2 linked regions of the Archaeoglobus fulgidus DSM 4304 genome follow. Each later gene encodes a partner of the first gene's protein in a complex. Links are inferred from orthologs where the notes say so. Each region holds a gene or a part of one and is shown on either strand. Other genes may lie near its edges.

Evidence for each region. Proteins that work in one complex are often made in the same cells at the same time.
Region 2: AF_RS09470 (region 1) and AF_RS07720 share a complex: the UniProt entries of both Methanocaldococcus jannaschii proteins name them as parts of the RNA polymerase complex. The link is inferred for Archaeoglobus fulgidus DSM 4304 from one-to-one orthologs.

The regions. Positions count from the first base shown.
Region 1 is NC_000917.1:1,694,267-1,699,485, reverse strand. Bases 1,467-4,409 are described here. They hold AF_RS09470 (DNA-directed RNA polymerase subunit H), read right to left. Parts: upstream 3,070-4,409; coding sequence 2,863-3,069; downstream 1,467-2,862. Other genes in these bases: AF_RS09455 (ABC transporter permease), read left to right, coding at 4,267-4,409; AF_RS09460 (ATP-binding cassette domain-containing protein), read left to right, coding at 3,296-4,264; AF_RS09475 (DNA-directed RNA polymerase subunit B''), read right to left, coding at 1,467-2,830. Outside these bases: rpoB (DNA-directed RNA polymerase subunit B), read right to left, coding at 1-1,291; more of AF_RS09475, read right to left, coding at 1,292-1,466; more of AF_RS09455, read left to right, coding at 4,410-5,022. UniProt on the Methanocaldococcus jannaschii protein: DNA-dependent RNA polymerase (RNAP) catalyzes the transcription of DNA into RNA using the four ribonucleoside triphosphates as substrates.
Region 2 is NC_000917.1:1,380,690-1,383,602, forward strand. It holds AF_RS07720 (RNA polymerase Rpb4), read left to right. Parts: upstream 1-1,238; coding sequence 1,239-1,589; downstream 1,590-2,913. Other genes in the region: AF_RS07705 (DUF22 domain-containing protein), read right to left, coding at 1-203; AF_RS07710 (hypothetical protein), read right to left, coding at 336-746; AF_RS07715 (50S ribosomal protein L21e), read left to right, coding at 944-1,237; AF_RS07725 (DUF655 domain-containing protein), read left to right, coding at 1,638-2,225; AF_RS07730 (PRC-barrel domain-containing protein), read left to right, coding at 2,260-2,577. UniProt on the Methanocaldococcus jannaschii protein: DNA-dependent RNA polymerase (RNAP) catalyzes the transcription of DNA into RNA using the four ribonucleoside triphosphates as substrates. This subunit is less well bound than the others.

The DNA.
Region 1 (5,219 bases):
GGAAGAGTGAGCCGTCAACCCTTCTTCCCTCGAGGCTGCCGACCTTCCCTCCAATCATCTCTAGAACGTGTCCGACTGTCATCCTTGAGGGGATGGCGTGGGGGTTGATTATCAAGTCGGGAACGATTCCTGACTCGGTGAAGGGCATGTCCTCCTCAGGAACCAGCAGCCCAACAACTCCCTTCTGACCGTGTCTTGATGCGAACTTATCACCAAGCTCCGGAATTCTCAAATCTCTAACCCTTACCTTGGCGAGCTTTGAGCCGCCTTCTGACTGCATCAGGAAAACGGCGTCAACAACACCCTTTTCGTTACTTCTCATGGTTACAGACGTCTCTCTTCTCTTCTGCGGGGAAATCCCAAGCTCCGTCGGCTCTTCAAGGAATCTCGGAGGGGAGGTTCTGCCTATGAGCACGTCATCAGGCCCTACTTCAGTTTCGGGGAAGATTAGTCCATCCTCATCAAGATGCGCGTAAGCTTCTGCACCCCTGAAGCCTGAAATATCAGCTCCGGGTATTTCAAACTTGTCCTCCTGACCACCGGGATATCTCATTTCCTCAGATTCGTAAGTTCTGTAGAAGAAGCTCCTTCCAAGGCCTCTCTCAACGCTTCCCTTGTTCATTATGAGTGCATCTTCGATGTTGTAACCTTCGTAGCTGAGAACTGCCACAACGAAATTCTGCCCCGCAGGTCTTTCATCAAATTTTATCTCTACCTGCGTGTCTGTTGTGACGATGGGAACCTGCGGGTGCTGCATCAGGTGCCCTCTTGTATCCGTTCTCCACGCGAGGTTGGAGTACGGAATTCCGAGGCTCTGCTTTATCATAGCCGCTCCCATCGTGTTTCTCGGAGATGCGTTGTGCTCCGCATATGGAATGCTGCCGGTACAGATTCCAACGATAAGCGAGGGGTCGAGCTCCAGGTGGGTGTGCTCAGGAGTGAGCTCATGCTCGTAAACGGCAACGTACGCGTTCTCCTCCTCTTCAGCGTCAAGGTACTCAATCAGCCCCTGCCTGACAAGGTCCTCAATCGTCAGCTCCCCCTTCTTGATTTTTTCGATGTGCTCCGGCGTTACGAGGGGCTTACCGTCTTTGACAACAATCAGCGGCCTCCTTGCCCTTCCTGCATCTGTGTTTATTCTCACCTCGTTTGAGTCGGGATAGTAAACAACATTAACCTGATTGGAAATTCTGCCCTTTCTTCTCAGCTCTCGGATTTTATTTGCAAGCTCCTCCCCATTATCGTGAAATCCTACAAGGGCACCGTTGATGTAAACCCTACACTTCCTCATTCACTCACCCCTTATCGGCTCGACACCAAGCCTGAAAACAACCTTCTTTATCTCGTTCTCATCCGTTCCAACGCTTACTTCAGCGTATTCGGCGAAGTTCTTGACGAGACCACAGTTGGGGCCTTCGGGAGTCTCACTTGGGCATATCCTGCCCCACTGCGTGGGGTGGAGGTCTCTTGCCTCGAAGTGGGGCTGGGACCTTGAGAGAGGGGATACGACTCTTCTCAGGTGGGAGATGACGGAAATGTAGTTGTGTCTGTCGATTAGCTGCGAAACACCCGTCCTGCCACCAACCCAGTTTCCGGTTGCCATCGGGTGCATGAGTCTGTCCGTCAGAACGTCGCTTCTCACGGCTGTTGACATCTTCAACGGCCTTCCTCTGATCTTCGCCCTCTCAAGCTGGTACTTCACGTCTTTAATCAGCCTCAGAAAAGCAACTCTGAAAATCTCCTCCATGAGGTCTCCTGCAAGCTTCAACCTCTTGTTGGCGTAGTGGTCTTTGTCATCTTCTCTCTTGTAGCCGAGGTAAAGCTCGAAAACGGCTTCAGCCATCCTTGCGAGGAAGAAGGCCTTTGCCCTCCTCGATTCCTTGTCCGTCCCAAGGTGGGGGAGGAAGTACTGGTCGAGAACCTGCTCGGCCCTCTGATACCTGTACTCTCTGCTCTGACCCGGAGCAACCCTCTTCCCTATGTACTCTATCGCCTCTTCCTGGCTACCAACATCCGAGTCCTCGATGTTCTGGAGCATGTACTTCATTATTTCGGGGTTGGTGCTCACCATCTCCACGATTTCCTGGTCGGTTTCAACTCCAAGGGCCCTCATCAGCGTGACGAACTTAATTGGCTTGGGGAGCTGGGGGAAAGTAACCTCCAAGATGTTGTTTCTCCCCCTTTCTACCACAATAAGCGCTCTGTAGCCCGCCCTCTGAGAGAAGCACTTTGCCAGCTCTACCATTTCACCGTACTTCTCCTCCCTTTCAAGCAGAATCTTGTTCGGGGAGAGGTCTTCGAGTGTTACGAGAGCCCTTTCCGTTCCGTTAATTATGAAGTAACCACCGGGGTCATAGGGGTCTTCACCTGCAATGCAGAGCTTTTCCTCATAACTGAGGGACTGGAGGTTGTTCACCTTTCTCGCCCTTTCGAGAACAGCGTCGATAAAAGAGGGATTGAGGTTGCAGATTTTGGACTTTACCATTACCGGAAGCATTCCGATTTGCACAATTTCCGTTTCGAGGGGTTTGCCCTCATCATAAACGGTGCACTCAAGGTAAATGGGCGCAGCGTAGTTGAGATTTCTAAGCCTTGCATCTGCTGGAAGTAAAGGCATAGTCGTCCCCTCAGCCTCTTTGATTATGGGCGTGCCCACCTTGATCCTTCCCAGCTCCACGTAAGTGTCGGGAATGTCGAGCTCAATCACTCCCTGCTCATCAATCACTCTCTGAAGCCCCTCATCTATGAACCTGTTGAAGGAATCTATCTGATGTTTCACCAATCTTTCATGGGTAAAGTACGCCCTAGCCAAAACACGAGTGTCGAGCATGTCATCTCACCTTTCTCTTTTTGCAGATTTCATCATACAACCAATCTGTAAAAAACACTCTCCCCTGCAGTTAAACTTTTCCTTGTTATTTTTACAATATCCCCGGGTTTTGCTCCGATCTCCTTTGCTATTGGATCGTCTGCCTTAATTTTCGGAAGCTGCTCTTTCCCGATTCCCAGTATCTTCAAAAGCTCTTCTGCCTCCTCTTTACTCAAAACTTCATGCTTCGGAACGAGCATGTGGTCCTGCAGCTTGAACTTCATGTTGATCCTCCTATTTTTAAATACGGGCTCGACGGGATTTGAACCCGCGACCGACGGGTTAAAAGCCCGTCGCTCTGCCTGGCTGAGCTACGAGCCCTCATCCATTAGCGATGGTGAGGATTTAAATCTTTTTCGTGCTCTAAAGATACAAGCAAAGGACAGATATATTTATCGGTGCATTCGAGATTTGCGGGGAAAAGGCATGTACGCCATTGAAGTGGAGAATCTGGTGAAAAAGTTCGGGGATTTTGAAGCTGTTAGGGGTGTAAGCTTCAAGGTTAAAAGGGGTGAAATCTTCGCTTTTCTCGGCCCCAACGGGGCTGGGAAAACAACGACGGTTCACATTCTCACAACACTGCTCAAGCCCACCTCGGGGAAAGCTTTTGTCGCAGGCCTTGATGTGGTGAGGGAGGCAAGGGAGGTGAGGAGGAGAATAGGAATAGTCTTTCAGGACCCAAGCGTTGACAGAGATTTGACAGCATACGAGAACATGCTGGTTCATGGTGGCGTTTACGGATTGAAGGGAAAGGAGCTTAAGGAGAAAATAGAGAGGCTCTTGAAGTTCGTTGAGCTCTGGGAGTTCAGAGATAAGCTCGTCAAGTACTTCAGCGGGGGGATGCAGAGAAGGCTGGAGATAGCGAGGTCTCTGCTGCACCATCCCGAAGTGCTCTTCCTCGATGAGCCGACTATTGGCTTAGACCCGCAAACAAGAGCTCACGTCTGGAGCTACATTGAGGCCATGAAGGAGGAGCAGGACATGACGATATTTCTCACAACCCACTACATGGAGGAGGCTGAGAAGCTTGCGGACAGAGTTGCTATAATCGACCACGGGAGAATTATTGCGGAGGGAAGCGTTGAGGAGCTTAAAAGGCTCGTGGGGAGCGATGTTGTTTACCTTAAAGTGGAAAACGGGGCGGAGTGCTTTGAGACGGGTTTGGGCAACTGCGTCGTTTTGCCGGATGGAAGAATCAGAATAGACGTCTCCAACGCGAGCGAGGCGATACCAAAAATTTTCGAGATTGCAAGAGAGAAGGGCGTCAGGATTTTGGAGGTTACATACCACAGACCCACGCTCAACGATGTGTTTCTCCACCTCACGGGAAGGGAAATAAGGGATGAGGGTGGTGAGCTGAGAAAAGCGATTATCAGGGCTAGAATGAGGAGATAAAGATGAGAGCGTTTGAAATCATGGTTTACAGGCAGATAAAGCGATTTTTGAGGGCGAGGTCGAGGGTGGCTGGGATGATTATAAACCCCCTTGTCTGGCTAACGTTCTTCGGCATCGGGTGGAGCCGAGCTTTCAGAGACCCGAGCATTTTCGGAGGCGTTGACTACCTCACCTACCTTTCTCCTGGCATATTTGCCATGACCGTTTTCAACCAGAGCTTCGTTAGCGGAATAAGCGTGATATGGGATAGAGAGTTTGGGTTTCTCAAGGAGGTGCTTGTAGCTCCCGCATCGAGAAAGGAGACGATAGCAGGCAGAATTTTTGGCGATTCGGCGGTCGCCACACTTCAGGGAGCGATAATACTAGCTCTCACCTTTTTCATTGCAAGGATAAACATATTCGGTGTGATTCCCGCTCTCGGAGTAGGTTTTGTTCTTGCGGTAGCGTTCTCCAGCTTCGGGGTCAGCATCGCAGCCAGGATGAGGAGCATGGAGGGATTTCAGATGATAATGGCTCTCGTGATGCTCCCCCTGATATTCCTCAGTGGGGCGATTTACCCCATCGCCTTCATGCCCGCCTGGATGAAGGTCTTGGCTCTCCTAAATCCTCTAACGTACGCCGTAGAATCTTCGAGAGTTCTGCTTACGGGAGTCAGCGGGATTTTCCCCTTAGACCAAAGCCTGCTGATACTTCTGTCACTCACAGCGTTGATGCTGTACGTGGCGATGGTCTCATTCGAGAGGAGCACCGTGGAGTAAAATTAATTAACTCTTCGCCTCAATCACCCCATGCTGCCGCCGTGGCTCAGCTGGCAGAGCGGGTGACTTGTAATCACCAGGTCGCGGGTTCAAATCCCGCCGGCGGCTTTCCTGATAATTTTAAACTTCATGTATTTTCAGTTAGGGCACAGCACTGCCCGCTGTTGAAGTTTTTACAGGTGTGATGCAGAATTCTC
Region 2 (2,913 bases), 310 kb from region 1 along the record:
ACCATAGTCCCCCCGGGAATTGTGAAGGGTCTTACCTCAATAATCTCGGGCTCCCCTTTTTTCACCTCGACGTCATCCATCGCGATCAGCGTCTTCCACTGAGTCAAAGGAATGATTCTGTAGCCAAAAGGCTTAAGCTCAACCTTGAGGCTACCCCTCTCACCCCCAACCTCGTCTGTCCAGTACTTCATCTTTACGGCCATACAACCACCTTTTCAACAATAGATTATGTTAATTTTTTGTTATATATAAATATTTCCTCAACGGAGCGGTACTAACGGGCAAGTGCGTTCACATAATTTCGCAAAGTTTTTATCTCACTTTTTAACACTTTATCAAAGAAAAACTACGAGCCTCGAAATGAGGTCGAGTGAAACGAAAAGCAGTCCTATCTCTACGCCGAAAACAGACACGGCTACTGGGGCAAGGAAAAGTAGGGCTGCCCTGAAACCTCTTGGAAGCATAGAAAGTGCCGCTGAGCAAGCCGTTTCCCTAAAGCTCAGTTTTCCTGCCCTGTACATCGCAGATAGTGACGAAATCCCAACTATCGGGTGAATTAAGAATGACGCTATGGCAAATCCGCTTTTCAGCTTTGAGAACCTTATGAGGTTGTTTATGAACTCACCAACCCTGCTGAACTGGGGGAGGGAAAAGGGGGCGTTTGATAGTATTAGGCTGACAAGCATTATCGGAACTACCTTTGACATTAGCGTTAGTGTTTGCAGCAGGGCGTAGTTCACGTCCACCCTCCCCAATCGCCTTGGGGTTTATTAAGCTTTGAACTCCTGCCGAACTCACAGTTCTTTGACGATGGAAAATTACCCCTAACCGCGTCTATACTAAAGGTATTAAGCTTCTACCAAACTCAACTGTAACCAACCCTTTAATCCATTTGCAAAAAGCCTTAAATATACTTCCGGTGTCAGTGAGAAGGGGATCGACAATGGGATGGAAGTCACACGGTTTCAGGTTCAAATCGGGAAGAAAGCTCAGAAAGAAGGTCAGGGAAAAGGGAGTGAGAATCAGGAAGTTCCTTCAGACCTTTGACGTTGGCCAGAGAGTTCACATAGACATCGAGCCCGCATCTCAGAAAGGGATGCCGCATCCAAGATTTCAGGGGAGAACTGGTGTCGTGATAGGACAGAGGGGCAGAGCCTACCTCGTGCAGGTTAGGGACGGGGGAAAAATGAAGACCCTGATTGTAAGGCCCGAGCACCTCAAACCACAGAGTGGTTGAAATGTTTAAAGAGGTTAGGGATTTTGAATACATCACAATTTCTGAAGCGAAAGAAATAATGGAAGAAATAGCCAAAAAAAGGCAGGAGGAGGCCGAGCTTTTGTTTGAAACCAGGAGGGCTTTAAAGCACCTCCGCCTTTTCGCCAAACTTCCGGCAGATAAGGCAAAGGAGCTTGTTGATGAGCTTGTCAAACTGCCCCAGGTGGGCAGCAAGGAGATAGCCGTAAAGCTTGCGGATATAATGCCGCGAATACCTGACGAAGTGAGGATTATTTACGCTAAGGAAAGAGTTACTCTGACACCCGAGCAAATTCAGGAAATTCTGGACGTCATCGACAAGTATCGTATTTAAGAAAAACATAAATAGTTACAGCACTATTTTGAAAAAGGAGCTGATGCTATGGAGAAGCCAAAAGTAGAAAGGTCTGAAGGTAAGGAAAAACTTGAGGATTACGCTTATGTACTTGATTTCATGCCATACGGTCATCCTGACGATAAAAGGCCAATACACAGGAGGGAGCCGCTCGCACAAGTCGTTGGGGAGAGAAACTTTACACTTCTCGAGGTTAGCATAAGAAAGGGTAAGCAGCCCCTGGTAATGGACAGAGTTTACATCGGCAAGGGGGAGAGAGATGTAGTGTACAAGATCAAGAGAAGGCTGAGATACGAGGATTTAACTCCTGCCGCAAAGACTGAGCTGCCTTACGTTATCGAGCACATAATAAAGCAGGATGAGAAGAAGTACGTGGATTTCTTCAACAAGGCCGATTCCATAACAACGAGAATGCACCAGCTCGAGCTTCTTCCCGGCGTTGGAAAGAAGATGATGTGGGCAATAATCGAGGAGAGGAAAAAGAGGCCCTTTGAGAGTTTTGAAGACATAGCCCAGAGAGTCAAGGGCATTCAGAGGCCCGAAAAGCTAATCGTCAGCAGAATTATATACGAAATCAAGAATCCTCAAACCAAGTACAAGCTCTTTACTGCTTGAAAAAATTAATATATTTTTTCGTTCTGCTATTCTCATGGGGATGATCGGCGAAATAACAACATTCTTTGGGATGAGGGTATTCACAGATGAGGGAAGGTACGTTGGCAGAGTTGAAGATGTTATTCTCGACCAGAACACAAAATCGATCAGGGGGCTGGCAATATCGGACTACAACAAGGCCCTTATAGACTCCCATGCAAAGGGGGTTATCATCCCGTACAGGGTCGTTAAGGCAGTGGGGGACATCATAATAATCAAAGACCTCTTTAAGAGAAAGTCGAGAGTGCTTGACTACGAGTCCAGGGAGCTCATTGAAGAGGAGGGAGAAGAAGGAGAAGAATGGCAAGAATAATCACGAAAATTCCGGCAACCAGCCTGAAACTTATCCTTTCTTTCAGAAATATCGCCCCAAAAATTGCCGCAAAAACCGGTGAAGTGGAGGAGGGCTGAACAACGTTCCAAGAGCTCGACACTTTTATTGCCGTAATGAAAAGCATAATCCCCAAAAGGAGAAAAATCCCCCTAACACTCCTGAAAAATAACCGAATCTCTGTTGAAAGCTCATCCTTTTTTGCCGTAAAGCTAAGAAGAATCAAGCATAGGAGCAGCCTAACGAACGCAACAATCGAGACGGGCAGTCTGTCCGTGAGAAAGTCGAGAGTCAGAATGGCCAGAGCCCACGAAAAAG